DNA from 3 places in the Litoribrevibacter euphylliae genome. Region 3 is predicted to be linked to each of the others. Evidence: predicted binding sites of a transcription regulator. Region 3 holds the regulator's gene; each other region holds the start of a gene.
What was found. The regulator FliA, encoded in region 3, starts transcription of late flagellar genes. The targets are predictions, from matches to a motif close to CTAAAGTTNNNNNNNNNNCNGCCGATA.
Positions count from the first base shown of each region.

Region 1: motA (flagellar motor stator protein MotA) is a predicted target of FliA. The motif match lies at 4,935-4,961, and genes of this name have one in related genera.
Region 2: flgM (flagellar biosynthesis anti-sigma factor FlgM) is a predicted target of FliA. The motif match lies at 5,014-5,040, and genes of this name have one in related genera.

Region 1 covers NZ_JBHRSZ010000005.1:35,245-45,870, forward strand. The annotation lists gene queG (tRNA epoxyqueuosine(34) reductase QueG) at 1-943, shown strand, start outside; gene orn (oligoribonuclease) at 1,061-1,606, opposite strand; gene rsgA (small ribosomal subunit biogenesis GTPase RsgA) at 1,796-2,824, shown strand; gene motB (flagellar motor protein MotB) at 2,847-3,899, opposite strand; gene motA (flagellar motor stator protein MotA) at 3,952-4,803, opposite strand; gene ACFOEK_RS13025 (HDOD domain-containing protein) at 5,115-6,830, shown strand; gene ACFOEK_RS13030 (sulfurtransferase) at 6,916-7,764, shown strand; gene asd (archaetidylserine decarboxylase) at 7,927-8,784, shown strand; gene epmA (EF-P lysine aminoacylase EpmA) at 8,825-9,790, opposite strand; gene efp (elongation factor P) at 9,887-10,453, opposite strand; gene epmB (EF-P beta-lysylation protein EpmB) at 10,488-10,626, shown strand, end outside.
Region 2 covers NZ_JBHRSZ010000002.1:316,396-327,021, forward strand. The annotation lists gene ACFOEK_RS03150 (flagellar hook assembly protein FlgD) at 99-773, opposite strand; gene flgC (flagellar basal body rod protein FlgC) at 867-1,307, opposite strand; gene flgB (flagellar basal body rod protein FlgB) at 1,318-1,713, opposite strand; gene ACFOEK_RS03165 (CheR family methyltransferase) at 2,037-2,876, opposite strand; gene ACFOEK_RS03170 (chemotaxis protein CheV) at 2,912-3,865, opposite strand; gene flgA (flagellar basal body P-ring formation chaperone FlgA) at 4,239-4,943, shown strand; gene flgM (flagellar biosynthesis anti-sigma factor FlgM) at 5,088-5,387, shown strand; gene ACFOEK_RS03185 (flagella synthesis protein FlgN) at 5,469-5,954, shown strand; gene ACFOEK_RS03190 (flagellar brake protein) at 6,129-6,839, shown strand; gene ACFOEK_RS03195 (TIGR04282 family arsenosugar biosynthesis glycosyltransferase) at 6,912-7,574, opposite strand; gene ACFOEK_RS03200 (TIGR04283 family arsenosugar biosynthesis glycosyltransferase) at 7,571-8,317, opposite strand; gene arsS (arsenosugar biosynthesis radical SAM (seleno)protein ArsS) at 8,307-9,275, opposite strand; tRNA gene ACFOEK_RS03210 (tRNA-Arg) at 9,470-9,545, shown strand; gene ACFOEK_RS03215 (hypothetical protein) at 9,882-10,181, shown strand; gene ACFOEK_RS03220 (hypothetical protein) at 10,242-10,547, shown strand.
Region 3 covers NZ_JBHRSZ010000002.1:131,275-141,900, forward strand. The annotation lists gene ACFOEK_RS02355 (protein-glutamate methylesterase/protein-glutamine glutaminase) at 1-853, opposite strand, end outside; gene ACFOEK_RS02360 (chemotaxis protein CheA) at 874-3,150, opposite strand; gene ACFOEK_RS02365 (protein phosphatase CheZ) at 3,162-3,935, opposite strand; gene cheY (chemotaxis response regulator CheY) at 3,967-4,344, opposite strand; gene ACFOEK_RS02375 (RNA polymerase sigma factor FliA) at 4,460-5,203, opposite strand; gene ACFOEK_RS02380 (MinD/ParA family protein) at 5,258-6,076, opposite strand; gene flhF (flagellar biosynthesis protein FlhF) at 6,152-7,534, opposite strand; gene flhA (flagellar biosynthesis protein FlhA) at 7,666-9,792, opposite strand; gene flhB (flagellar biosynthesis protein FlhB) at 9,978-10,626, opposite strand, start outside.

The sequences.
Region 1 (10,626 bases), on a different contig from region 3:
CCAAAAGCTACACGGCGAAATGGCGTGGATGGAAAATCATCGGGAATTACGAGCGCACCCGGAGCAGCTTCACGAAGGCACTCTCAGAGTCATCAGTGTTCGTCTCGACTACATGCAAAACCAGCATCAGGCACTTGAGATTCTTGAAGATACCAATAAAGCCTATGTGTCACGTTACGCCTTGGGGCGCGATTATCATAAACTCATGCGTAAGCGTCTTACGCAGCTAGGCAAAGATATTTCTGAACTGGCCGAGCATCATGGTTTTCGAGCGTTTGTCGACAGCGCGCCCGTATTAGAACGCGGTATCGCCGAAAATGCCGGCATGGGCTGGATTGGCAAAAACACCATGTTAATTAATGCCAAAGCAGGGTCTTACTTCTTTTTAGGCGAGCTATTTACCAACCTGCCGTTACCCGTCGACCCACCACAAGAAAGCATGCACTGCGGTAGCTGCACGTCATGCCTCGACCTCTGCCCAACCAATGCCTTTGTAGCGCCGCACATTTTGGATGCGAGAAAGTGCATCTCATACCTTACGATTGAATACGATGGCGTTATTGATGAAAGCCTACGCCCTTTGATGGGAAATCGCATTTATGGCTGCGACGACTGTCAGATGGTATGCCCTTGGAATAAGTTTACTCAAGAGTCAGATGAGCAAGATTTCTCACCCCGCCATCAACTGGACGATATTTCCTTACTCGAGCTATTCCAATGGACAGAAGCAGAGTTTTTGAAAAATACCGAAGGCTCCCCAATTCGACGAGCAGGCTATGAAAAATGGCAACGAAACATTGCCATTGCATTAGGAAATGCCCCGGCCAGCACCGAGATTATTAAATTATTAACCAAGCAACTACCTGCAGCCTCAGAAATGGTTGCCGCCCATATTCAATGGGCGATTGAGCAACAATCTCAAAAAATGAATCGAATCATTTAGCAAGCACAGTGGGGTTTAAGAACAATGGGGTTTAAAAACAATAGAGTTTAAAAACAGTGGAGTTTAAGATTACGAAGTTACAAGCAAGAGGCTTAAAAGAGCCTAACTCAGCAGAGATCAGGCAATGTTCAAAAACGTCTTACGGTAATGCTGAAGCTCAGCAATAGACTCGCGAATATCATCCAACGCCTTGTGAGTCCCGGCTTTATTAAAGCCGTCCAATGAGCCAGGATTCCAACGTTTAGCCAGCTCTTTTAGAGTACTGACATCGACTATTCGATAATGAAGGTAGGATTCCAGTTTTGGCATGTAGCGATACATAAAGCGACGATCCTGCCCGACACTGTTGCCACACAGCGGCGAATCGCCTTCATTGACGTACTGCTCCAAAAACTCCAGGGTTTGACGCTCAGCCTCTTCGACGGATATTTTGCTCTTCTTGACACGATCCGTCAGGCCACTCTCACCATGCGTACGAGTACACCACTCATCCATTGCATCTAGAATCTCATCCGACTGATGAACTGCAATGACAGGCCCTTCTGCGATAACGTTTAAATCAGAATCGGTAACTATGGTAGCAATCTCAAGGATATGATCCGTATCCGGGTCTAATCCTGTCATTTCCATATCAATCCAAACCAAATTGCTTTTGTCTGCCATCCCAAAATTACCTGTTAATTCAATCTGATTTACAATTCTAGCAACTAGAATCAAGATAGACGAGCCTGAAATTCATTTGACTTTTGTGAAGCGGATAGCAATCCTGCCCACTCTCAGGCGATTTACACAATTACGACCAGATATTTTCGCATAATTCTACGAACATCAAGACCACAGGGTTTCTATTTAATGGCCAAACGTAAGCTTACTCGTCAGCAAGCCTGGCGCATCAAGAAGATTCAAGATGAACGCGCCAAACGAGCTGAGCAAAGAGATGCAAAAGCGGACGCCGCCCTTTCCGATAACGACTTAGGAGCCGAACAAACGGGTCGAGTGGTATCACACTTTGGGGTTCAAGTAGATGTAGAAGCCTACCCTTACGATGCCGAGAATGCGCAGATTACTCGCTGCCATAAGCGCAGCAATCTGGGTGACATCGTAACCGGCGATCTTGTGGTCTGGCGCGAAGGTCAAGATGATCTCGGTGTCATCGTTGCCGTTCAAGAACGCCAAAACCAACTTTCCCGTCCTGGCTTCCGTGGGGAAATGAAGCTGATTGCGGCCAACATCGATCAAATGATGGTGGTCATCGCGCCAGAGCCAGAACCTCATCAAGGGTTGGTCGATCGCTATTTTATTGCCGCTGAATATTGGGGCATCGAACCGATTTTGGTAATCAACAAAGCCGATCTATTCAATGACAGCCCCTACAAAGAACGCTTAGAGCACCTAAATCAGTTATACACAGACCTGGGTTATAAAGTCATCACTGCTTCAAGCAAAAGTGAGCATGGACTGGATCTACTTCATAGCAGTTTGAAAGACAAAACCAGCGTCTTTGTCGGTCAGTCAGGCGTAGGAAAATCATCTCTGATCAATACCCTACTGCCAGGCAGCGACATTCAAACCGGAGAACTTTCAGAGGCGTCGCGCAAAGGAAAGCACACCACGACTACAGCACGCTTATACCATTTCCCAACAGGTGGTGATCTCATTGACTCCCCAGGAATCCGAGAACTGTCACTGACCAATCTGGACAAAGACACAATACTTGCCGGTTTCAAAGAATTGCATCCGTTTCTGGGCAATTGTAAGTTCCGCAACTGCAATCATCAGGCAGAACCTCAATGCGCTATTCGGGACGCGTTTGAAACAGGCGCGATATCAGAAGAGCGCTATAACAGTTTGTGGCGGATTATTGATTCGCTGGAAGAGTAATTAGGGAAATTAAGCTAGGAACTTAAAAATCATCCAAGTTCCAGATTTGCTCGTTATCTTCCGCCTCTTTAAAACGATCAGGAGAAGGTAAGTCATCCGGTTCAATATTTCCCAGATCGTCTGAGATCTGTTTTGTGGCCTGCTGCATTTCGGACTTTGTAAACGGTTGGGAACGAGGCCTTACCGGTTCAATAACCTTAGTCTGATCCTTTTCCTGAGCAGCGCCTCCCGCATTAGTCCGAATCTGGTCGGCCGCTTTCTTATTCAACACAATCATGGCAATCCGACGGTTTACCGGATCAAACGGACGCTTATCATCAAACAACACCGTATCCGCCAGCCCCACAACCTCAGCGACTTTAGCTCCTGGCATCCCCCCTTCAACCAAAGTGCGTCGCGCTGCATTAGCCCGATCCGACGATAACTCCCAGTTGCCGAAGTCATCATCATCGGCGTATTTAGCCGAGTCTGTATGCCCGGTCAATTTAATTTTATTAGGCACTTGAGACAAAAACGCCCCCAATTCCAACAAAATATCTCGAGTGTAGTATTTTAATCGAGCACCACCCGGATCAAACATCGGCCGCTTGGTTTGATCAATCACCTGAATTCTTAAACCTTCCTTAGTGATATCCAACACCAATTGGTTCTTAAATGGCCTGAGCGTCTCACTCTCTTCAATCTTTTTGGACAACTCTTGCATCAAATCTTTAAGGCGTTCACGCTCAATCTTTTCTGCAAGCGTTTCAATATCTGCCGCCGACATCACCCCTTGAGGGTCGATGTAATCACTGTCATAGCCTCGAGTTTCATTGTTCGCATCTAACGTCTGAGGGCTACCGCCCAGATCAATCACATAGCGACTACCACCACTTTCACTCACTCCGGCAGGGTCTTTGAAATACCCTTCAATGGCCTTTTTCTGAGTTTCGTTAGTGCTGTTCAAAATCCACAGCAAAAAGAAAAACGCCATCATCGCCACCGCAAAATCGGCAAAAGCGACCTTCCACGAACCACCATGGTGATCGTGTTTCTTGACCGACTTTTTAACGATTATGGGTTGAAACTCTTCCACTAAACTACCTATGCAAACATTGAGAGACGAGACTGAAGAAGTTCAAATCCCATTAACGGTTTCTGACTCTCTTATCTAACTCGGCAAACGATGGACGATAATGCGTTGGAATGGTCTTACGTCCAAACTCAACGGCTAACTGAGGAGGCATGCCATTTTGAGACGCGACAATACAGGCCTTAATACACTGATACACATCCATCTCTTGATGGACTCTGTTTTCAATGGCGTTACTCGCCGGCCCAATGATTCCGTAAGCCAATAGGATACCAGTAAAGGTACCCACCAAAGCCGCCGCCACTTTACCACCAAGCACTTCCGGTGGTTCAGCAATCGCAGCCATACTCAGAACGATCCCCATTACTGCGGCCACAATACCGAAACCAGGTAACGCATCAGCAACTCGAGCCAAACCCACTGCGGGCGCTTCTCTCTCATGGCGCAATGCATCCATTTCAATATCCATCAGATTATCTAATTCATGAGAAGCCATATTACCGGAGGTAACGAGTCGCAAATAATCGCAAATAAACATGGTCATTTGCTGATTAATTAAGATAGAGGGGTATTTAGAGAAGATAGGACTTTTGGTCGGTTCTTCATAATCCGCTTCAATAGACATCATGCCTTCACGACGACTTTTGGCGAAGAGATCAAAAAGTAGGCTTAACACATCCATGTAGTAACTCTGATTTACCTTGGACGGCATCATTAATCGCCCCAACCACACTAATGCGGCTCTGGCTGTATAACCGGTATTTGCTACAACAAAGGCACCTGCCGCACCACCGCCGATGATCAGGATTTCATGCGGGTGCCAAAGTGCATAAAGCTCACCACCAGCGAGAACAAAACCACCCCCGACAGAGCCAATTACAATAAGCCAACCTAGCAGTACGAGCATCGAAACTCCATGTAACCATTAATTAGAAACTCTTTTAGATCCTTGATACCAATGGCTAAAACAGGGACCAAGGATTCTAAATACATCCAGATATTTTCTTGTTTAACAAACAAATACCGTTAGTTTTTTCTTATCGACCAGCAATCTATAAATATTAGATAAATTTTATAAGCTACTATAAAACACGTCTGTAGAATGATTGTAAATAAAGAGTTTTTTAGCCATCCTAATACGCTTCAGAGGATCCCTAAGTAAAAGGTTTTATAACTTCTGCCGATAATTACCATGATTAATTAGGCCACGATGACTCCATGGAAATAAGTAAACGTCCCAATTCTGCCGAAGGCTGGGCTAATCTCATTAAAGATCAAGCCCTACCGCTGCTACCCAATACTAGCGCACAATTGATTACTGCGCTTAAGCAGTCAGATCTCGCTTTCAGCAAATTGTCTGCGCTGATTCATCGAGACCCGATTGCCTGCCTTTATCTCATCAAGTTTGCGAATCAGCAGAATAAAAACCCGAATACAGAGATTCATTCACCGGATCACGCCATCAGTATGCTGGGTATGGACAAAGTTCGTACCATCATGAAAAAACTGCCAACACTGAAACTCAATCCAAGAAACATTGCTCATCGGGAATACTTACAATCACTGTGCAATAGCCTTCACGCCGCAGCCCAAGCCGATGCTATGGCAGAAGCTAAGCCTCTGCTACCCAGAGAAAAACTGTATTGGTCTACGCTCTTTGCTGGTACCGGCTTTTGGTTAATGTGGTCGGCGGCCCCCCATGAGATGCGAATCGTTCAATACCTGACGTTTGAAGAACGTATGCCAATGGAACAAGCCCAAAAGAAAGTGCTAGGCTGTACCATCCTGGATATCAGCCAATTCCTCGGTAACTTATGGCAACTGCCTACTTTCACTCAAGCCAGCATGATCGAAGGGCTGAAACCAAGTCGACGCCAATTAGTTGAAATCAGTAGGGCATGCCCGGAAACGTCCGGTATTCCAGCCAACGTCAACAGGGATATAAAGCTGCTGATCAACACCCCGACTTTCCCTACGTTCTTAGGAAATTTCATTGCTCTAGAGAGCTATAAAAACTGGCATGGTAGAAACTTTGAACGAGCCATTTCTATTTATGGTGCTTATATGGCATTGGATTATCAAACGGCTTATCACCATGTTCGAGATGCTGCCATTAAAGTTTCCCGAGAACATCCAATTCCGTACATTTTATTACCAGCGAAACATCTGCTTCAGATCCCTTCGGATATCACACGTGTCAGCAAACCAAGCTGGGCAACCGATGAGATTCCTCACAAACCAAAAGCAGCCCAAGCTTCAGTTGCAACACAGGAACAAACGTCTGACCCCAAAAATAGTCAGGCATCAGAAGACAGTACGCCCAAGCAAAAACCTGAAACAATGGCAGGCTTAGCAACAAACCATATCGCTAAGATTAAGGACAAACGTAACCTTCAGATGCTCAGTGAACTGACTTCAAACATGCTGAAACATCCCGAGCGCTTTCAAGATATTCATGAACTTATGAACGCCGCGGTGCAATGCATTAAATACGGGTTAGGCCTTGAGCGCTCATCCGCTGCACTCATAAACAGCTCATGCACAAAGCTGGTTACCTATTACACGTCAGGCATGATGGACAGCCCTAAGCTGGCCGATTTAGTGATTGATCTGACCAAGCCAAGCCTTTTCCAAAAACTTGCTCAGAAACCATTAGGCACCTGGATTAATCAATCCAACTTTCCAAAAATGAGGAACGCCATTCCAACGGCACTGGTCAACGCATCCCAATCTCATCACTTTTTTATACAATCGATTTTTGCCAAGAATAAACCTGTCGTGATCATTTATGCCGATTCGGGAGAACGAGGCTCAGAATTGACAGAAGAAGACTATAAATACTTCAAAATCCTTTGTCGTGCATTAGGTCATTGCGTCGAACACTTCTCTGACCGCAAAGCAACACTGAAAAAAAGCCAGCAAATCTCAACCTAAGTTTATCTCTTGAGCTCTTTTCTAACGGCTGTTTTTCGATAGAATACAAGACGACTTAAAGCAACTTACTAATGGATTGAACATCGTGGCCACTGCAAAACCACTGCTTCCACTGATTCTGGAAGTGGAAGAGCTCAACCAAGCATTACAGCAACCCGAAATCTCAGACAAGCTAATTATTCTGGATCTATCCACTGAGGAATTATTCAACCTGGGACATATCCCTGGTGCTATTTATGTCGATCACAAGCGACTCACGTGCGCACAGCCACCAGCACCCGGACGCCTACCTGAACTTGAACAACTGTCTCAGCTAATGTCCGACATTGGTCTAGAAGAAGACGCTCATGTTGTGGTTTACGATCATGAAGGCGGACCTTGGGCAGGTCGATTCATCTGGACTCTCGACCTACTCGGCCATACACAAAGCTCTTTCTTAAACGGCGGCAGAGATGCCTGGATGGCAGGGAAATTTGATCTCAGTAATGAATCACCGAACATCTTACCATCCGATTACGAAGCGAAATTTGTCCACCCTGAAGTAAGAGCTACCAAAGAATTCATCCTAGAGAACTTATCGGACATCCCAGACTCACACATCATTTGGGATGCACGCTCACGCGATGAATACACTGGCACCAAAGTTCTAGCAGCGCGTGGTGGCCACATTCCGAATGCAACGCATCTGGAGTGGACCGACACGCTGGACAAAAACAACGCCAACCGCTTGCGCCCTCAGGACGAATTGAAGAAATTACTGACAGCCAAAGGTATTACTCAAGATAAAACCATTATCTCGCACTGCCAAACCCATCGTCGTTCAGGCTTAACCTATTTGGTCGCCAAATCATTAGGCTACACAAATAATAAAGCGTATGATGGCTCCTGGTCCGAATGGGGCAACGATCCTGACACCCCGGTTGAACAAGATTAATTAGCATTGAGTGCAGCTTGCTCAGAATCGTCAATACCGATATTGATTGGCACGCTGCACAAGAAATACACCATCGTCATTATTTAGTCATTGCTTTCGATCATCATCAAGCACGGACCAACGATAAATACTGACCCACAAATACAGTAAGTGAATTACATAATGAAAGATCGTTTATTTGCGCTTTCGCAGCACATCATGCCACAGCATGCCTTGTCCCGTTTGACCCGTTTAGTCGCAGAATCTCAAGCTAAATCCATCAAAACACCATTTATCAATACCTTTATTAAGCAATACGGTATCGATATGTCGGAAGCGGCCAATCCAGACCCTGCGAGCTACGCAAACTTTAACGATTTCTTCACCCGCGCCCTTAAGCCAGGTGCCCGAACCATTGTTGAAGGCGATAAAACCGTCGCATGCCCTGCCGATGGTGCGGTAAGCCAACTGGGCGATATTGAATCAGGCCGTATTTTTCAGGCCAAAGGCCATGATTTTGGCCTAAAAGAATTACTGGGTGGCGATGCGGCCTTAGAAGACGAATTCCAACAAGGTAAATTCTCAACCATCTACCTTTCGCCTAAAGATTATCATCGAGTACACATGCCATTCACTGGCACCTTACGCTCGATGACTTACATTCCAGGCAAACTGTTCTCAGTAAACCCAGCAACTGTTAACAATGTAGATAACCTGTTCGCACGTAACGAACGTGTCTCTTGTATCTTTGATACCGAGTTCGGTCCAATGGCGGTGGTGCTTGTGGGAGCGATGATCGTTGCCAGCATCGAAACAGTATGGGCAGGGCTAGTAACGCCACCGAGAGGCAAGCTGACCACTTGGACTTATCCAAGCGAGGGAGAAAAAGCGATTCACCTCAATAAAGGCGATGAGCTTGGCCGTTTCAAATTGGGCTCTACCGTTATTCTTTGCTTCCCGAAAGACAGCATTGAGTGGGAAGGCTCTTTACAAGAAGGCTCCGCCACTCGTATGGGTCAACTGGTCGCAGATTACAGCTAACCCCGTTGTTATCAGGTTTAATGCCTTTGAATCGAAGGCATTAAACTCTGGCATACGGAAAGGCAATTACCTCCGATATGTTTTGATAGCCATATCGCACCATCAACAACCGTTCGATTCCCAACGCAACACCACTACATTCAGGCAGCCCAGCGTCTAACGCAGCGACCAACTTTTTATCCCAAGGTAATTCTGGCTTACCATACGCTTTTCGAGCCTCATTATCCTGTTCAAAACGTCGCGTCTGCTCTTGTGCATTCAAAAGTTCATCGTAACCATTCGCAATTTCTGCACCTGAGACATACAGCTCGAACCGTTTGGCCACTAAAACACCATCGACCTCAGCCACTTTGGATAACGCCGCTTGGCCAGCCGGAAAGTCATAGACAAAGGTTAATTCATCCTGCCCCAAGCTTGGTTCAATCGAATGACTCATCAACAGATCCAAACACGACTCCAATGGCTCATCACTCATGTCACACCCGGTGTGTTCGATACAAGCACGTCGAAGAACATCAAGAGAGGCAGCGAAAGGATCAAGATTCAAATACTGTTTAAAAAGAGAGCGGTAAGAATGATAGGAGACTTGGGATAACAACAACAAGCTACCAACCAGTTCAGCAACTTCATCCATCAGCTGCTGAAAGCTCAAACCAGGTCGATACCATTCAAGCATCGTAAATTCAGGATTATGGCGACTCCCCGCCTCTCCATTTCGAAACGCCTTCGCAATTTGAAAGACACTGCGATGATGCGTAGCCACCAAGCGTTTCAATGCAAACTCAGGAGAAGTTTGGAAGTACAGGGTTTCCTTTTCGCCCGCAACATCAACGTCTGCAGCAATGGAATCCAAATGCAAATCAGTGGTTGCTCCGCGCATAAGCACAGGAGTATCCACCTCCAAAACGTCTCTTTCGAAAAAGAAACTGCGAATCTCGGATAAGGTTTTCGCTCTTTGCTGTAACCCCTCCCAAGAGGCGCTCGCCTGCCATGTATTTTCGACCATCGTTTATTCCAAACTTTCATCCTGTAGAAACAAAAAAGGCGGCCTAGGCCACCTTCTCTGGATTAAGATGTAATAACTACATCTCATTGCTCCAAACTATGCGCGTGAAACGTATTCGCCAGTTCGAGTATCCACTTTTAGCTTATCGCCGATATTCACAAACAAAGGCACTTTAACCACAGCACCTGTGGTTAACGTCGCAGGCTTGCTTCCACCTTCAGCGGTATTCCCTTTCAGACCTGGGTCAGTTTCGGTCACTTCCAACTCAACAAAGTTAGGTGGCGATACGTTCAATGGCTCACCGTTGTACAAAGTCACAGTGTAGATATCCTGCTCTTTTAACCATTTGATGGTTTCACCTACCGCTTTCTCGTCAGCCGCATGCTGTTCAAAAGAACCATCGGTCAACATGAAGTGCCAGAATTCACCATCGGTGTACAGATATTCCATGTCGATATCCATTACATCCGCCGCTTCCAGAGACTCGCCTGATTTGAAAGTACGCTCCCATACTCGACCAGATTTCAGGTTACGAAGCTTAACTCGGTTAAATGCCTGGCCTTTACCAGGCTTTACATATTCGTTCTCAAGGACGGCACAAGGGTCGCCATCCAACATTACTTTAAGACCCGAACGAAAATCATTGGTAGAATAAGACGCCATACGTACTCGCTCTATTTTGTATTTGGTTGTAAAAATGAAACTGATCCAATCGGACTTTGACTCTCGGCCTCAATGGAAACACGAATTATCCAACGCGATCGAGTCGATTCATCAATTGCTGCATATTCTAGAGTTAGATCCTTCGAAATTAAACCTCAGTGATGCAGCAATTC
Region 2 (10,626 bases), 190 kb from region 3:
GATCAAAAACTTGTTCTTCAGCTGGTGAACAGCGTCATTCCATTCTTTGAAAAACCAATCTCTTTGAACAAACAGTATTCTTTCAATACCATTTAAACTTATTCAGCAATCTCTCTTACTTCAGAAAGCGGTATCTGACCAATACCCGCCACATTCAGCATGGTACTGCCATCACCCAAGGTCACACTGTTCACACGTGCCGAACCATACACCACAAAACTTTCGGCTTTTTCATCCACAACGCCTGTAGCAGTGAACTTATATTTGCCAGGCGGCAAAGCATTTCCTTCCGCATCTTTACCGTCCCAAAGTACATTGTTTTCACCCGGTAAAGCCTCTGTCATCGGAATTTGGGCAACCAACGCACCATCATCACTGGTAATGTTGAACATAACATTAGAGGCCCCCTCTTCAACTTCAACCATCGCTGGAATACTGCCCTCTCCAGACCAGTACACTTCGTTATTTGGTACAACTACTTGACGCCCTACCAAGGCCGACGCTTGCAATGCTTGGCTAGACTTATAGTCGCTTAACAGTGAGTCCACGCTGTTATTCAGGTTATCAATGCCTTCTACCGAACTAAACTGCGCCAGCTCTGCAATAAAGTCACCGTTATCCTGCGGATCTAATGGGTTTTGGTTATTTAACTGAGCGACCAAAAGCTCAAGGAAGGCATCCTGACCCAGCTCGTTTTCAGGCGTTGAAGTATTTTCTTGAGTTCTGTACGAGGACAGCGCATCTGCTTGGGTTGTAGAACTAATACCAGTCATTTTAATTCACCTTTTTTGTTACTCGGAGCCCATGAACAACACGTCATACACTGTCTTTCAAAATCTGTGCTGCACGGTTCCAGGCGGTTTAACTTACTGACCCAACGTCAGAACTTGTTGCATCATTGTTTTAGCCGTATTCATGATGTCGACATTCGTTTGATAGGAGCGAGATGCAGAAATCATATTGGCCATTTCTTCCACGACATTCACATTCGGGTAGTACACATACCCCTGTTCATCTGCCATTGGATGGTCCGGGTTGTAACGTGCATCTAAAGGCGCATCACTTTCAACAACACCGAGCACCTGTACTCCGTTACCAATGTCTTCATTCACCGAAACATCGTTATGCTTATATCCCATTTCATCTTTATGCAGCTGAGAAAACACCACGTGGCGAGCGCGATAAGTGTCATCGATGCTACTACTTACAGCTTCCGCATTGGCAATGTTACTGGCAGTAGTGTTAAGTCGCAGCGACTGAGCCATCATGCCGGTGCCGGCAATATCAAATACATTTCCGAGAGACATAAACTACTCCTTATTCGCCTTTAATCGCGCCAGTAAGGCCTTTGAATTTGCTGTTTAAGAAATTGAAGGTCGCCTGATAGCGCATCGCATTTTGCATGTACTCAGTATGTTCAACCTGCGTTTCTACCGTATTACCATCAATAGCGGGTTGATGAGGGTTTCTGAACTTCAAGCCTTCATCTGGGCTCAGCAAACCATCAATATGCTGGTCGTCTGTTTTATCGAGCTTTACAGAAGACATCTTGTCTGCCTCCTGATTCAATATGGCGCGAAAATCGATATCTCTGGCCTTATATCCCGGGGTATCTGCGTTGGCCAAGTTGTTCGCGATGATCTCTGCACGATCTACACGAACTCCCAATGCCGATGGATGAATGCCTAATGCGTTATCGAATGTGATTGCCATGCTGCCGCCCTCAAACTGCAAATCTTAAACTTTCCAATTAACAAACAATTTGCGTGCCAAAATAAAAAACACAATAAATTCAATGATTTAAATTAATTCAGAGAAATTTAACACGGCAAAAGAGGCAAAGCGGCAAGATGTGGCTGCTTAGTGCGAGTTGCGAGTTGCGAGTTGCGAGTTGCGAGTTGCGAGTTGCGAGTTGCGAGTTGCGAGTTGCGAGTTGCGAGTTGCGAGTTGCGAGTTGCGAGTTGCGAGTTGCGAGTTGCGAGTTGCGAGGCAAGTTAGCTGCACAGAAGATCTGTGCAACTACATATTATCTGTTATTACTTCTTAGCTCGGTAGATCAGCCCCGGTCGGCATTGGATCATTTCGTAAATATCATTCAACCCAGTCAGAGACTCGGTCGCACCAATCACCAAATAGCCGTTAGGATTAAGCTGCTTAGAGAGTCTTGTGAGAATGTCTTGTTTCTGTTCCGCCGAAAAGTAAATCAATACATTACGACAAAAGATGATATCGAACTTACCTAAACTGGCGTAAGACCCCAGTAAATTCTGGGAACGAAATTCAACTCGGGATTTAATATCCCTATTCACAGACCAGGAACCGTCCGGGTTTTCAGAGAAATAACGCTTTTGAAGATCAGCATCCAACCCGCGAGCCAAGGCCAGCTTTTCATAGCTTGCGCGTTTGGCCTGATCAAGAATTTCAGAAGATAAGTCTGTTGCAAGAATTTGTGCCTGATTAACCCGTTTTCCAGGGTTACTCCGGTTATATTCTTCCACCATCATACTCATGGAATAGGGTTCTTGCCCTGAAGAACACGCCGAGGACCAAATACGAATCGAGCTTTTCTTCTGAGATACCAGTTCCGGAAAAATAATTTCCTTAAGAATACGGTATGGATGCTTATCACGAAACCATAACGTTTCATTGGTCGTCATCGCATCAATGACACGCTCCTTTAAACGACCATTAAATTTCACTTTAGAAAGTAGGTCTTTTAAATCATGAAGATCAGACTCTTGCATGATTTTCCTTAAACGACTGGCTACCAAATACTGCTTGTTGTCGCCTAAAACAATGCCGGACTCATTTTCTAAAAACTGCCTGAACTGATCAAAGTCGTTCTTTTCAAAACGTATTGAGCCAGATATTGACATCCATTACCTCGAGAAGACAGAAAGAAAGAGAGAGATTACTCCCCCCCTTTGTACACAGGATCGTAAACGCCTTTAAGAACATTTACGGCTTTAGAGGCCAGATTGTCTGGACTGAATTTCGCCATAAAGTCATCCGCCCCCACTTTTTCAACCATCGCGTGATTGAAGACACCGCTCAATGAAGTATGCAGCATAATATGCAGCTCACTCATTTGAGGATCTCCCTTCACGGCTGACGTCAAAGTGTAGCCATCCATTTCAGGCATTTCGATGTCCGAAATCATCATGATGTATTTATCGGCAGGATTAACCCCCTGCTCTACTAACGACTTGAGATGATTCAGCGCCTCTGCACCGTTCTTAAATAAAGTAGTCTCAAGCCCGACAGATTCCATACACTTTTGAACCTGCTTACGAGCTACCGACGAATCATCAACAATTAAGATGTGGCCAAGATCGTCCTCTTCTTCCTGAGGAATTTCTCCCAGAATCTCTTCACTGATGGTTTCACCAGAAGGCACAACCTCAGCAATGACTTTCTCAACATCAATGATTTCAACTAATTGACCTTCGATCTCTGTAACCGCAGTTAGATAACTCTCTTTACCCGTACCGGATGGTGGCGGATGAATCGATTCCCAATTGGTGTTCACGATGCGCTCAACCGAACTGACTAAGAAGCCTTGCACGGTTCGGTTGTATTCAGAAATGATTACAAAACTATTTTCAATATTAGGTAATGGAGCAGACCCCGTTGCCATACTCAAATCGAGAATCGGAATGGTTCCTCCCCGTATATGAGCGACCCCTCTTACCACTGGGTTCAGCTTAGGCATCATTGTTAACTTAGGGCACTGTAAAACTTCCTTTACCTTAAATACATTGATGCCATACATCTGGGAAGACCCCAATTTAAATAGCAGCAATTCCAGTCGGTTTTGCCCGACCATCTGCGTTCTGGAATTCACTGCATCTAATACACCGGCCATGAATTAAATTCTCCCAATAAGAATCGTACGGCTTATATCAACATTTAAGCATACTTTAAAACATTGATACTAAACCAATAAAGTCCTTTCTCTCTATCGGCAGTACGTTTTGATTCTTGAAACCAAACGTAATCGAAAAAGCTAAATCAAAAATAAACCCACTCGTCTACTACATCATCAAAATTAGCATGACACCGTTCTGACAGTGGCATAAGCCTTGCTTCTTTAACTTAAACGCAATTAAAACGGCAAATTTATGTCACTTGAGGGACTTATGCTACAAAGCTTACTTGTAATAAAGTCTAGCCGATTCTCGAAAAAGGCAAAGCAAATTAGCAGCTCATTAATGTGTATGCTCTGTCTTTGCTTGTCTATGCCTGTCATTGCGGCAAATAACGACAATATTACAGAGAGCCCTACCGCCACTAAATTGCTATCTCAGAGCATTAAAGATGTGCCAAAACTGATTGAAAACTTCATTCAGGAACAATTGCTGCTCACTGGCGCGGATATAACTAATATTGAAATATCCAGTTATTCAATCAGCTCAAGTTTACGCTTACCCAGCTGCCGTGAGCCATTGACACTGTCCAGAGAAGGTTCAAAAAACAACTTTTATGGCCGAAACACTGTCAAAGTGAGTTGTGCCAATCCGAATTGGGGCTTCTACAGTGGAGCAAGCGTCAAAATTTATGGTGAAGTTTTAGTGGCAGCCACACCTATTTCCAGAGGTGAAATCATTACCGACGATCATCTCCAGACGACACGCATCGATCGCTCCAAGATCAATGGCAACAGCGTGGTAGATGCCTCATCGCTTATTGGTTTAGCTGCAAAGCGTCCTATTCGACAAGGAAAAATCCTGACATCCAGCCAGTTTGAGTTACCAAAGCTGATTGAACGTGGCGATGGTGTCGTCATTCAGGCCGTTGGAAAAGGGATGACTGTGAGTACGGCAGGCGAAGCCCTGAGCCATGGTCGTCTGGGGGAAAATATTCGGGTGAGAAACATCAAGTCAGACCGGGAAATCATAGCCAAAGTGAAAGATAAAGACACGGTTGTGGTCATGTTATACTGATAGGTACTTGCACCAGGCAACTTCTGAACAAGCACTTAGAAGACGGCTACAGAAAAAAACAATGTAAACACTAAAGCTAATGAATAAACTGCCGATATAACCGAGTGTAAGTCATTATATTTCGCGGAAAGGCTGGAGAACACTATGGAAATCAACAACCTTAATATTAATAGCAGTACTCATAAGGCAAAGCAAACCGATGGCGCTGCCTCAGGTAAAAGCAAGGTTTCTACCGAACAAAGTAATGCTGCAAGTGGTGAAACTGTTTTCATCAGTTCAGAAAGTAAAGCACTGAAAGATCTGGAAGCGTCGATTAAAGCTGAACCAGATTTTGATGTAGAAAAAGTAGAGCGCATTAAAGCAGCTATCTCTGAAGGCAACTTTGCCATTGATGATGAAGCTTTAGCGAATAACATCATTGAGTTTGATGATCTTCTTGGCTAAGACAGAACTGGCGTTTTATTGACGATGGTTCTTCTTAACTATTGAGATCATAGGCTCAATCCAGCTATGAAGGATAGTTCAATGTCGGAGAATATTGAAAAAGCTCGTGAAATCATACTTCACGGAATTGATGATGACCTGATTACTTTATCTGAAATGAGAACCTTACTCACAGATGAAAAGACGGCATTAGAGAGTCGTGACATTGACGCCATCAAGCAAATCAGTGAAAAGAAGTCAGAGCTGTCTGATGTGCTTACTATGAGAGCCAATAAAAGAACAGAAGTACTGTCTCAGTTTGGTCTATCCAATGACGAATCTGGAATCTATCAGCTATTCGAGGGGGCTCCGCGAAACCGCCTTGATCAAGCTTGGCCTGAACTAAAAATTGAACTTAAGTCTTGCCAGGATGCTAACGAGATCAATAGTAAAATAGCCTCTAGAATTCGTCATTCAATGCAACAAATTCTTAAGATTATCCAAGGAAAATCTGAGAAGCCGAATTTATACAACCCATTAGGCAGCACAGCTGCTGTTATTACAGGGAACTTAATCGGTGAAGCTTAGGCAAGCAGCCTAGCTTGTCAAATACATTGATCACATTGCCTTTGGTCGATATTTACTTCGACTGAGATTAAAAATAATGTGATCAAGGCATTTGACCTTTCACCAAGAGCTTATTAATTTATCTATTCTTATCAGATGATTAAATTAGCTTACGCAGTAATTGGGTAGTACTGAATGACCTACAGAATTCTTAAAACACCTGAAGAGCTTTATTCGGTGCTTCGCACCATCCAGGATAATCGCTACCCAACGACCCTCTCTTTTCATGCCCACGATCAGGATTACCTGACGCAAGTGATAAAAGCGGACATAAAGAACCGCTGTTTTTTTATTGATGAACTGCGTCCACCCAGTGGTCATAAATTAGCGGCAGCCAAAGAAAGCTTTGATATAGTCACCAAACTCAATGGTGTTGAGATCATCATTAAAGGCTCAGGTATTGTCGGCGCAGGAACGTCAGAGGACGGCACTTTCTACAAACTGACCTTTCCGGAAGAAATTCTTTATTTGCAAAGACGCCATGCGTTCCGTATGGACATCCCGGAAGACAGCGAAATCTTTGCCGAATTGAGAGGCGAAGAGCATCAGTCCACCAGTCACGCTCAAGTTTTGGATGTATCTGCCACAGGCTGCCGAGTTAAGCTAAAGCAAATGCCTGAACCCCCTTTTGAGAAAGGCGACATCATTCCTGTGTTTATGATGCGAATCTCCCGGAATGTGCAGGTAGAGGGACAAGCCGAACTAAGGTTCGTCAGCCACAATGAAGAAGACGATTGTTATTATCTTGGTATTGAGCTGACGGAACTCTTTGGCTTAGGCCACCGCACCATGGAACGTTTTGTGAACGAGTTGCAAAGGGAAGAACGTAAACAACGCTTCGAGTAGTGACTCTCCCCGTTATAGAGCAATACCCGTTCAGATCAGCCTGTTCAGATCAATGCCTATTCAAAGACTCCCTTAGATGTTTTTGCTTAACCCAGCATCCAGCATTGATTGATAAAGTTCAGGCATAGTTTTTACGCGTTTGAAATCATCCAATTCATCCAGATCCCAAAGGCGCGAGTTCAACCACGTATCCCAACCCATTTGTGAAAAACGTGCTAACTGCTGTTCTAACACCTTCTCCGTTCCCCACTCAATATCAGAAAACATTGAGGGATCAGTTTTCTTCGCCACGATAGAAATGTAACCACCGTCTTCAGCCGGCACCAACGCCACATCGTTATTACTCAGCCCATCAAAGCACGTCTCGAGGCTTTCTGAGGTAATAGAAATGGCATCTCCACCAACAATGGCAACTTGGTCATACGCCCCCAATAAATCATCCATGGCCGTCTTCATCTTCGCTCCCAGATCCCCCTCAATTTGAAGATGCGTTTTTAAATCAAACTCATCCATCAACTCTCGAAAGAACGGATGATCAAGCTCTTTGGAAGCACTCAAATAACAATCCCACTGCCCTTGAGATGACAGTATTTTGCAAATAACTCTAAGCATGGCCTTATAAACCAACAACGCATTCTTCTCGCCAAGATTTTTGGCCAAACGCGTTTTTACTTCACCTGCAATGGGCGCTTTGGAAAAAATCACTACCGCATTTCGTTTACAAGGTTTGGTCATTTTGAGCTGTTAGCCTTTCCGTAATACAACTGATGGATACGTTGGGGCGATACCCCCAACCAATAAATAAACCTGAGATACCACATCAAACGAATGGTTTTAAAAATTCCATAATTCAACCACTTCCGACTCGACGTCTGGATTCTATGCTGTGGGATATACGCCTGAGAAACAGCTTTTAACGCCTTACTCAGTTCAATATCTTCCATTAAAGGTTGAGAGGGAAAGCCACCTATCTTTCTAAAGAGATCCGTATTTACAAATATCCCCTGATCTCCGGTGCAAATAGATGTGATACGACTACGCCAATTCATCATAAAAGCCACGAGAGCGAGAAGTTTATGAGGATGATCTAGACGCACATTGAAACGCCCCCATTGACATTTGGTCTGCTGGAAAAAGCCCTCAAAATCAGTGATCAGAGAAGCTTCCAAACGAGTATCCGCATGCAAAAACCACAACAACTCACCACTCGCCTGTTCGGCACCATGATTCATTTGCCCTGCTCTTTGCGGCGAACACCTCAGCAACCGTACCTTAGGCTGATTAGCTAGAAGCTCATCTAAAGCCGGATCGTAGCTATCATCTACAAAACCGTCATGTTCACGACAGCCATCCACAACAATGATTTCAAGAATCATCGAATGCAACGGTTGAAGGTCATTCAATAAATGAGAAAGCGCTTTAGTATCCTGATACACAGGAATGATCACACTGATGTTGGAATCAGTGCTAGTCCTCATCGAGCGCTCCGCCACAACTGCTGCCCTGCCCAGCCGTACAACCATAGCAATGATCCGCCACTTTAATCGGCAACCCATCGAGCGATTGGGATAACAAATCCCTCAAATGCGGCCGTTCCAGAGACGTCGCTTCCAACGGCATGTCCAACATCTGATTAAAATCGCAATCGTATAAATAGCCTTGCCAATCGATACTGACTAAAGACTTACACATCACATTATCGAGATTTGCCTGTGAAAAGTTATTTCTTAAAAGCGTCATGTAATCGACAAACTGATCTTTTGCCAAAAGAACAGCACCGAAGCGACTGATCGGCATATTAGTAATGGTGTAGAGATTATCGAAACTGATATCAAAGCGATTGAGAAGTTCACGTTTATAATCTTGCTCTAACGCTTGCTGAGGTGGTGGTAAAAACGGACCGGTTGGGTTGTAAACCAGACTTAAAGGCAGATGATCAGCGCCCTTTCCATAGCCATGTTGATTCAGCAATTTGAGCGCCTCGACACTCTTCTGATAAACGCCTTTGCCTCGCTGACCGTCCACATTGTCTTCCAGGTAACACGGCAGCGAAGCCACCACTTCCACCTGATTGGCTGCCAGAAACTCGGCTAACCACTCGTAACCTGGCTCTAATAAAATGGTCAGATTACAGCGATCAATCACCTCCACATCCCGCTTTCTGGCTTCTTCCACCAGCCAACGAAAGTGAGGGTTCATTTCCGGTGCCCCACCGGTCAAATCTAACGTTTTAATGCCCAGATGATCAATGCAATCAATGATCAGCTGAATGACCTCTTCAGTCATCAATTCGGTACGTTTCGGGCCGGCATTCACATGGCAATGGGTGCAACTTAAATTACACAAATACCCTAAGTTGACCTGCAAAGTGGAAAGGCTTGTTCGCTGGATTTCAGGAAAATCCGTTGCGATAAGTAAAGGTTTGGTATCTTGCATCTGAAGCTAATCTTTGTCGTTTAGTTATAGTGTATGGGTATTGGAGCAAATCAGTAAGGATTTAGTTCCGATATAGCAATGATCGTATGCTCATGAATCTGCTATTAAGCATTAATCTTTATGAAACAATACCTTAAAAGCAACAGGAACGGGTGACAAGCCAATCAATGGCAGGTAGAATTCTTGAGCCTTCTCTCCCCATAGCTCAACAGGATAGAGCGTCCGCCTCCTAAGCGGGTGATCGGGGTTCGAGTCCTCGTGGGGAGGCCACCTGCCTAATAAAATCGATAAGTTAGAGTGACTTTTCAAATTAACGGTTGTACCCAAATTCAGATAATAAGTGCACCACTCAATAGAGAGACACCGCTATTCGTCAACGTCTAAAACTACTCAGTACCCTTTCGATCTTCGTTCTTCTCATGTCGATGGTTCTTGCTTCAATTGACTGGTACTTTTTCTCTGAAGCCTATCGGCATGTAATCAAACCACTAGGAATCATCGGGTTGCTAGGCTTTTTTTCAACGGCCATCTTAACGCTCATATTCAGAAACAGGCTTTAGTTCGCTTAGGTGTTAAACCTTAGACACGACTTACAAGGAAGAAGTAATGATCGACTCAACTCATCCCCTAATAGGTCACTGGAAATCCACAGATGACTTCGACGACGTGGTTGTAACCATAACACCAAAACAGAACAGCTTTGCCGTCTCCGTCAGAGACCATGCCGATGGCGAGCAAGCCGAAATATTTGAAACGAACTATGACGGCGATACCCTGTCGTTTGCAGCACATTGGGCCTCCAACGGCAGGCTAATAAAATATAGATTTTTACTTCAATCCGAAGGCACGGTTAATGTAACCTACACATTCAGTGATCAAGAAATATGGCAGAAACAAACAACCTAACCCTCAACGCAGTCAGCCCCCTGCTCGCCGCAATTTCAAAAAACACCCTCTGGTATTTTTATGACGCGCAAAACCCTAAGAAAAGTACATATAGATGGTGAAGAATACGTTTGGGTAGCAAACTGTGATGATCTGTTTCTATACCCATTTAAAGATATGAACATCAGGGTATTCCGTGGTAAAGAAACAAAATCTATTTTATACATAGATGCCAATGCCTGGCATTTTGAGTTAACTCCAAAACACATTAAAGACGCCATCAGCTATGCACTGTCAGCCGGTTGGCAACCATCAAAAGCTAACACAAGTATCTGTTTATCCAAAAATGAGAATGGCTATTTTGTAACGTCTAGCGGTCAAGATTAAACGTACGGACTAAACCACCGTTTCGACCTAAAGACAGCCACAACAAGTTTCGCTAGCATTCACCATCTAATAAAACGTT
Region 3 (10,626 bases):
CAGGAGCTAACAGTGCGACGCCAGGCTGCAATTGGTCACCGTCTTCTGCTTGTTTCACCTTAATTTTGCAAATCTGATTCAGACGATCTGCAAACGCTGCCGTAAAATTGGCTGGCATATGCTGAACTAACACAATGGGTTTAGAAAAGTTCGCAGGTAGAGTCGTGAGTATTCGTTGCAGAGCGACAGGGCCACCGGTCGATGTCCCAATGGCTACCAATTTAACATCCGACGAACGAATGCTTGACCCCGAACGCCTTGGTACAGGAGTCGGTGCTGTTCGAGTCTCTGTCGGTTTCGTTTCTCTGGTGACTTGAGGTGCCGGAGTTTTTGGTGATGCAGTGGGAGCCGTCGATGTATGAGAAGACTTCAGGGCTTCTCGAATCGCTTCCCGCTTCGCCTTCATATCAGCTTTTTTGTCGCCAGTTGATTTAAACTGAAGCGTATTAGACGTCTTCGAACCAGCGACTTCACGAATCTTTTCAGCAAGAATTTTCTGAACCTTGCCAGGATCTTTTGAAATATCTTCAAAGTTCTTTGGCAAGAAATCGACCGCACCCGCTTCCAAAGCATCCAACGTCACTCTGGCGCCGTCAAACGTCAGTGAAGAACACATAATGACAGGTGTTGGCCGAACCTTCATGATTTCGCGGACAGCAGTAATACCATCCATCACAGGCATTTCGAAGTCCATTGTTACAATATCCGGTTGTAACTTTTGAACCAGATCAACCGCCTCGGCCCCGTTTGAGGCAGTACCAACAACTTCAATGTTTCTGGCTGCGTTTAAGATGTCACTGATACGACGTCTGAAAAAACCTGAATCATCAACTACCAGAACTTTTACTGCCATTGGTACTCCGGGATATTAACTTATTTATAATTACTCATGGATTTGGATGCATAGTTGCTTAACATACTAGGCACATCAAGAATCAAGGCAATACGACCATCACCGGTGATTGTAGCACCCGCCATTCCCGGCGTTCCATGCAACATCTTACCAAGAGGTTTGATAACGACCTCTTCCTGTCCAATTAACTGATCAACAACGAAACCAACTCGTTGTGTCCCGACCGAAACAATAACGACATGTGCGGTAGCATCTTCAGATTCAGCCACTTGAGAACGTCGTACTAACCAGCGTTTAAGGTGGAAGAGAGGATAAACCTTCTCACGAACAACAATCACTTCTTGTCCATCAACGATGTTGGTCTGAGTAATATCCAAATGAAAAATTTCATTTACACTCACCAGAGGGAAGGCAAAAGCCTGCTCTTCCAGCATAACCATCAGCGTCGGCATAATTGCCAAGGTCAAAGGTACTTTGATCGAAATACGAGTACCCTTGTTAATTTCGGAGTCAACATCAATGGTACCGTTGAGTTGTGAAATTTTAGTTTTCACAACATCCATACCAACGCCTCGACCCGAAACGTCAGAAATTTGCTCTTTAGTAGAGAAACCAGGATGGAAGATTAAATTGAAGGCTTCTTTATCACTCAAGCGATCCGCTGCGTCCTGATCATACAAACCTTTTTCAACAGCTTTTTGGCGCAGTTTTTCTGGATTCATACCACCGCCATCATCGGTGATACTTAATAAAATATGGTCGCCTTCTTGTTCTGCAGACAGTACAACCTTACCGGTTCGAGGTTTACTATTAGATTCTCGAACTTCAGGCATTTCAACGCCGTGATCCACTGCATTTCGAACCAAGTGAACCAAAGGGTCGGCCAAGGCTTCAACGAGGTTCTTATCCAAGTCGGTATCTTCACCCACCAACTCAAGATTAACTTCTTTCTTAAGTGTACGAGCAAGATCTCGAACAACCCGTGGAAAACGGCCAAAGACTTTCTTAATCGGCTGCATTCGAGTCTTCATCACTGACGTTTGAAGATCAGCGGTGACTACATCCAGATTCGAAACTGCCTTGGACATGTCTTCGTTGCTGCTGGACATTCCCAAACGAACCAAACGGTTACGCACGAGTACTAATTCGCCCACCATATTCATGATGTCATCAAGACGTTTAGTATCTACTCGAACGGTGGTTTCGGTTGGCGCTGCACTATCTTTACCTTGTGCTCTAGGCGCTGCAGCCGGAGCAGGTTTTTGCGCCGCCGGAGCAGTAGGCTGAACAGCAGGCTTTGGTTCTTCTTTCGGTGTGGAAGCCGCAGGTGGAGCTTGAGGTGCCGGTGCCTTAGCTGCAGGTTCACTTGTACCTACCGCTGTCGGTCCTTTACCTGCCCCATGCAATTCATCCAACAGATTTTCGAACTCATCATCAGTGATTAAATCACCAGTGGCCGAGCCCGCAGGCTTAGGTGCCGCGGCTGCAGGTTCGGGCGAGTCAGCAGGCTTAGAAGCACTAGGTCCTTTGCCTGCGCCATGAAGTTGATCCAATAAAGCATCAAACTCATCTTCGGAAATATCATCTCCCCCACCCGTCGCCGGGGTAGCAGGTTTAGGAGATTCAGGAGGTGGCGTAGCGCTTTCTACCTTAGCTTTAGAAGCGGAAGGAGAACCTCCTTCGCCATGCAATTCATTTAACAATGCTTCAAATTCTTCTTCGGTGATTTCGTCATCACCACCAGCGCCCGAAGACGGAGAAGAATTATCCATATCGAATAAGTCATCAGAAGTATCGGCGCCAGATGAGTCTTGAGATGCCGCAACCATTTGATCAAACTCAGCATCAGCAGCATCGGCCGGTGCTGCCTCAGCAACAGGCTCTGCCGCTGCAGGCGCGTCTTCACTTTCTGGTCTGGCTAAAGTTTCAAGGCTTGCAATGAGCTGAGGATCAGCCGCAGGTAATTCTTCGCGGTTTCTAACACAATCAAACATTTCGTTGACCGCATCCAACGCTTGCAATACCACATCCATCAACTCAGAAGTAACAGATCTCTGACCATTACGTAAGATATCAAACACGTTTTCCGCAACATGGCAGCATTCAACTAAATTCGTTAATTGAAGGAAACCGGCCCCACCTTTAACGGTGTGGAAACCACGGAAAATCGCGTTTAATAAATCTTTATCTTCTGGTCTCTGCTCCAGGTCGACCAATTGCTCTTGAAGCAGCTCCAAAATTTCTCCTGACTCTACAAGGAAATCCTGGAGGATTTCTTCATCGGCCTCGAAACTCATTCAATGACTCCTTAGAATCCCAGGCTGGACAACAAGTCATCCACCTCATCCTGACTGGTCACTACATTCTCACGCTCTTCAGCGTCAACGATAGGACCCTCTGCTAACAGTTCATCGGCGGCGTCTGTAACTTCTTGAGTGTTTTCGATGCCAGTAATGCGTTCGACCAAACCAGCCATTTTCACCAAGCCAACAAGATCTTCCTCAACACCTTTAACCAGCTTGATTACTTTCTGAATTACCTGACCTGTCAGATCTTGATAGTCCTGAGCCAATAAAATGTTAGAAAGGTTTGATGACATAGTCCCACTGGAACCGTCCACCTTTTTCAAAAACTCATCAATGCGCTTATAGAGGTTTCGAAATTCCGAGACATCCATTTCCCTACGAAGCAACCGCCCCCATTCAGATGACAGCTCTGAAGCTTCCGCTTTGAGGCCATCTACAACAGGAATAGTTTCTTCAACGAGATCCATGGTTTTGTTAGCGGCTTTATTCGTAGATTGAATAACGTAATCCAAACGATCGGATGCGTCAGCCATCTGAGACATTTCTGCATTTTGCTCAGAAATGTCTATTTCAAAGTTTTTGATAGAATTATGCAAAGCTCGCGTTAAGCGACCAATTTCCTTATATAGACTCTGGTCTCTTACGTCGGACAAGCTTTGTACATGTTGAATAGCACTTGTGAAATCCCCTGCCTCTACGGCTTCGGTAAGTGCTTTGGTGTGTTCACGGATCGATTCCTGAAAGTCATCCAGGTGACCGCTTTTTTTCTCAGACATTCGGTTCCCCTTAGAGAACGGTCACAGATACTTAACCGGCTTCTACACGTTCAAAGATTTTTTCGATTTTTTCTTTCAACGCTTGAGCGGTAAAAGGCTTAACAACGTAACCGTTCACCCCCGCCTGCGCGGCTGCTACGATTTGCTCACGCTTTGCTTCCGCAGTTACCATCAACACGGGCATGTGTGATAACGCATCATCAGCACGAACAGCTCGAAGCAAATCAATCCCTGTCATGCCTGGCATGTTCCAATCAGTAATAAGGAAGTCAAAGTCACCTGTTTTCAACATAGGTAACGCTGTACTTCCATCATCTGCCTCTTGAGTATTTGTGAATCCCAAATCTTTCAAAAGGTTTTTAATAATTCTTCTCATAGTTGAAAAATCGTCAACTATTAGAATTTTCATATTCTTGTCCAAGATGACCTCCCAAGACCTTGATGGAAAATGATTTTTCCCTTCGAATATGGTTGTAAGATAAGTGTAGCCGTTAGTTCTAGACTATCCAGTTATTATGCCGTTTTTACGCAGTCTCGTCATTCCATTCAAGCAGTCTTGATTTTAATCTATGAGCCGCTTGACTGTGAATCTGACTTACCCGCGATTCACTTACCCCCAAAATCTCACCAATTTCCTTCAAGTTTAATTCTTCGTTGTAATACAGCGCCAACGTTAAACGTTCTCGCTCAGGTAAACGTGTAATTGCTTCGGTTAGTTTTCTGCGAAAACGTTGCTTGGCAACATCATCAAAAGGACCAGGGGTAGTACCATGGATATCATCCTGCTGATACTCACCTTCGGCGATTAACTCTTCAAAGCTAAATAGTTTACTGCCAACCGAATCCTGTAGATAACTGTGGTATTCATCGACCGATATACCTAATTCTTTAGCAACTTCATGATCTTGCGCGTCACGGCCGGTTTGCCCTTCGACTTGCTTGATGGCATCCAACACCCGGCGGCTATTTCTATGCACCGATCGTGGCGCCCAATCGCCTCGACGAATTTCATCCAACATGGAACCCCGAATACGAATTCCCGCGTAAGTTTCGAAACTAGCCCCTTTAGACGCGTCGTATTTCTTCGCGGCCTCAAGAAGACCAATCATGCCTGACTGGATTAAATCATCCAATTGAACACACGGCGGTAATCGCCCCATTAAATGGGTAGCAATTTTCTTTACCAGACCGGCATACTGCTGGACAAGGGCTTGGGAACTTTTCGGATCCGTCTCTGAATACATAGCAACCCCATTAACTGCAGCCATAGCAATACCCTATACGTTCTTCAGTCTTTGATGGTTTTAGCAGAATCAACATGATTAACCTACGTTGTAGTGAACCAGCTGCTCTGCAAAAAATTCCAGATGTCCTTTTGACGACGTTGGCAAAGGCCAAGCGTCTGCCTTTTGAGCCAAAGCTCGAATAGCGACTGAAGCTTTCGATCTTGGATAGGCCTCTAATACAGCTTTTTGACGTTGCACCGCTTTTTTGACAGATTCATCAAATGGAACACAACCGACATACTGCAAAGCTACATCTAAAAATCTATCTGTTACTTTGGTGAGTTTAGCAAACAAATTACGACCATCTTGTTGCGTTTTCACCATATTTGCCACAACCCGGAAACGGTACATCCCATAATCCCGATTCAGCAGCTTAATTAATGCATAGGCATCCGTTATTGACGTCGGCTCATCAGTCACAACCACTAAAACTTCATTAGACGCCCGAACAAAACTGATCACATCATCAGCGATGCCTGCCGCTGTATCCACAATCAGCACATCCATTTGATGCGCGACTTCACTGAACGCATGGATTAAACCTGCATGCTGCTGAGAAGACAAGTTAACCATATGTTTTGTACCAGATGATGCCGGCACAATCTTAAGCCCCATTGGCCCAGGCACCATAATGTCCTGTAGATCGCATTCCCCGTCCAACACGTTTTCCAAGGTTTTAGTTGACGAAATACCTAACAAAATATCGATATTCGCCAATCCTAAATCCGCATCCAATAGAACGGTTCTACGTCCTTTCTCGCACAAGGCAATCCCAAGGTTTAAAGCAACGTTACTTTTACCAACGCCGCCTTTACCACCTGTTACTGCTATGACTTGTACCGGACTACTACTCATACCTACTCCCGTGGCACATTATTACTTTCTGGGATTCAATAGTGACACAATTTGCAAACCACTATAAATCCTGGATCAAGCGATTCTACGATCAGATAACGCCCGTTCCGCTTGTCTCAACTCAGTATCGAAGGCCGATACTCCACCATTAGACTGCTGATACATATACACAGCCTTACTCACCAAATTCCCTGCATTTGCACTTTCAATATCATCAGGAATACGAGGTCCGTTGGTGATAAAAGATACAGGCATTACACGCTCAACCAAGATGCTAAGTAGCTCTCCTAGCGAACCTGTTTCATCAATTTTCGTAAGAATACATCCATTCAAGCTAAAGTCTTGATAATTATCAAGTATTCTTGTTAAAACACTCTTATTTGCTGTACATGGCAAGGTTAAGAAGGCTTTAAAGTTCGCAGCGCCTTGTTTAATGACACGTAATTGCTGATGAATGGATGACGTTGCCGGATCAACTCCCGGTGTGTCGATGACCACTAAACTCTTATTGCGAACAGTATTTAGCAAAGATTCTAAAGAGTGTTTCTTGTCTACAACTCGCACCGGCACATTTAAAATTCGACCAAGCGTTCTCATCTGGTCATGCGCACCAATTCTTTGACCATCCGTTGAGATTAACACAATGCCCTCGCTGCCATGTTTCAAAGCGAACTTTGCAACCAACTTTGCAATCGTGGTGGTTTTCCCTGAACCAGAAGGCCCGAAGAACGCATACACTCCGCCGCGTTCAAGTAAATCACTTTTTGCAACCGGCAAATCATCGGCAAGAATGGTTAGCGCCTCACGCCAAATCGCTTGTTCATCGTGCATTTCTGCCACACGATCTACGATATTTCTGGCAAGCGCCTGACTTAGCCCTAATTGATTCAAGCGCTTTAATGCAGAAGCGTGTAAAGGATGGTAACTCGCATAATCAGCCATTTCTCGCTCGTCTAATTGCTGTCTTAGCAATTGTTTCAAGCCCAGAATTTCCTGCTTCATGGAGTTTAGTTCATCCGTTGGTTTTGGAGAGGACTTTGCAAACTTAGAACGCAAAATTGACGCTTTCTTTTTGAAAGGCGTATCGGTCGCACCAAAGTCATCATGATCAATTGATGAGTTCTCAAGACGCTCATTCAACCCAATCAGATCATCAGCAATGTCACTGTAACGACCACGCGACAAATCTCTGGATGTCTTACGCAGTTCAGCCTCAAGTTCAGGGTTCACAATACGCTGGCGACGCGGCTCTGCCGCAGGAGCCTCTGAAGAAAACTGATCAAAGTTATCGAAATCCAATTTTCCATCATGCTTAGGATCGTAATCCAAGGCAGTGATAACCTCTACCCCACCATTTACTTTGCGATTCGCTAAAACAACGGCATCAGGCCCCATTTGTTCTGTTACTTTTTTCAATGCCTGTTGCATTGTAGGAGCAAAAAATTTTTTAGCTTTCATGGCCTTGTCACTCTCACCAAAACTGCGCTTCAGGTTTAGCGCACTTTATTAAGCGGAAATTTTGACGCTTAATTCTCTGTTTTAAATACAAATGCGAAATTAATGCCAGTACACGATTCACTCATGGCACATTAACTTCCAACTGCTGCAACAATCGTTATCTTCTTATTGTCAGGAACTTCGTTGTAAGACAGCACAGACAATGTCTCGGACGCATTCTTCACAAACTTAGCTACCGCAGCACGGATCGCTGGAGACACCAAGAGAACAGCAGATTTACCTGCCAATTCCTGACGCTGCGCTGCCTCGCTGACAGAAGACTGCAATCGTTCGGCAAGAGAAGGCTCTAGGACAATGCTATCATCTCCCATTGCGCCAGCTTGTTTCGCTTGTTGTACAGACTGTAACAAAATGTTTTCCAAACCGGGTTCAAGCGTAATCACCGGCAACTCTTGCTCACCACCAACAATGTTTTGAACGATCATACGAGATAGCGCCAAACGAACCGCTTCTGTAAGCATTGACGGATCTTTGCCACGAGCTGCTGCTTCAATTACAGCCTCCGCAATGGTTCGCATATCTCGGATAGGGACTTGTTCTGACAAAAGATTCTGAAGCACTTTCAATAAGGCACTCAACGTCAACGTATTTGGAACCAACTCTTCGGCCAGTTTTGGTGACTTCTTCGAAAGCAGGTCCATTAATTGTTGAACCTCCTCATGACCAATCAACTCATCGGCGTGTTTGAACAACAATTGATTCAAATGGGTTGCCACCACGGTACTTGCATCGACAACCGTGTAACCCAGAGTTTGGGCCTTATCTTTCAGAGCAGGATCAATCCAGAAAGCATCCAGCCCAAACGCAGGGTCTTTCGTCGGAATACCATCAACCTCACCAAATACCTGACCAGGGTTGATCGCCAAATCTTTGTCAGGATGAATTTCAGCTTCGCCGACCGTCACCCCCATAAGTGAAATGCGATAGACATTGGGCAGTAAGTCCAGGTTATCCCGAATATGAACCGACGGCATTAAGAAACCAATTTCCTGGGACAGTTTCTTACGAACCCCTTTAATCCGGTTCAACAACATGCCACCTTGATTCTTGTCCACCATAGGAATCAAACGGTAACCCACTTCCAGCCCAACCGGATCCACCGGCGTCACATCATCCCAAGACAGCTCTTTGACTTCTTCCGCACGGCTTTCCATAGCGCCTTGCGGAGAGTCCTTATCCAATAATTCTCCAGCCTTAGCAATCTGATCCGCTCCACCTTCTTCTTTTTGACGCTTTCTGTAATATATAAATGCTGCAATACCGGCAGCCAATAATCCCAATCCAATAAAGGCCACATGCGGCATACCAGGAACTAAGCCCATAACAATGAGAAGAGCTGCCGACACTGACAACGCTTTTGGTGAGTCAAACATCTGACCCATAACTTGTTCACGCATTTCTTCTGCAGTATTTACACGCGTAACCATGATCGCGGCAGCAGTAGAAAGTAGCAACGAAGGAATCTGAGCAACCAGACCATCACCAATGGTCAATAACGAGTATTTTTCAACTGCATCAGCAAACTCCAAGCCATGCTGCCCCATACCAATGGCCAAGCCACCAATTAAGTTAATTAACAGAATCAGAATACCTGCAACGGCATCGCCACGAACGAATTTACTGGCACCATCCATCGATCCATAGAAGTCAGCTTCCTGAGAAATTTCGGCACGACGCTGCTTCGCCTCAGCCTGATCGATCAAACCAGCATTCAAGTCCGCATCAATGGCCATTTGCTTACCCGGCATCGCATCTAAGGTGAAACGTGCACTCACTTCCGAAATACGGCCAGCACCCTTAGTCACCACCACGAAGTTAATAATCATCAAGATCAGGAAGACCACAAGACCAACAGCGTAGTTACCACCAATAACCACCTCACCGAATGCCTCAATCACCTTACCAGCAGCGTCCCCGCCTTGGTGACCTTCAAGTAATACAACACGCGTTGATGCAACGTTCAGTGCCAAACGAAGCAAGGTAGCCACAAGAAGAATGGTTGGAAAAACCGCGAACTCAAGCGGCCTTAAGGCATACACGCCCACCAGTAATACCACTAGAGACAAGGCAATATTGAAGGTAAATAAGACGTCAAGAATAAAGGGGGGCACAGGCAACGTCATCATCGCCAACAAGGTTAGCAACAGAATCGGCACACCCATATTACTGCTAAAGATATTCCGTGCTGTATACAGCATGTCTCTTGGCGTGGTATTAACCGTGCCAATAAACGGCAGCTTCATAACTCTTTACTCCCTAAAACGTCATTAACATTTTTTTGACGCAATTAACTTCTAGAGAGATGTTTCGCAAAAACCGTTCCCATTTTGATAGAAATATAAAAAAAGAGGCAAACGCCTCTTCTTCAAAAGTAAAATTAAGATTATTCGTGCTGAAGATCGTCTGGAATTGGGAAGTCCTTCGGATCTTTTGGTTTCGGCCCTCGGCCCGCCATGTATTGATCCATCTGGAAGATATAAGCCAGCACTTGTGCTATTGCAACATACAACCCTTCTGGAATTTCATCACCAATTTCAGTGTTGTAGTAAATCGAACGCGCTAACGGCGGAGCCTCTAGTATTGGAATGTCGTATTCATTACCAATCTCACGAATTTTCAAGGCGATCTGATCCGCTCCTTTCGCCAACATGATCGGCGCAGACGAAATACTTGGATCGTATTTCAATGCAACAGAATAGTGGGTCGGGTTGGTAATAATGACGTCTGCATCGGGAACATCCCCCATCATACGACGCTGCGCCATTTCCATCTGCAATTGACGAACTTTACGCTTAACTTCCGGCTTACCTTCCGTTTCTTTAAATTCATCTTTAATGTCTTGCATGCTCATTTTCAGCTTTTTGGCATGTTCGTAAATTTGATACGGAACATCAATCGCAGCAATGATTAAAGTAGATGCCGATAAGGCAATCGCACTCCAAAGAATAATATTGGCACTATGCGCAAGCGCCGACTCCATAGACTCCATCGGCAAAAACAAAATTTCAGTCTGATACCAATCCATAATTAAG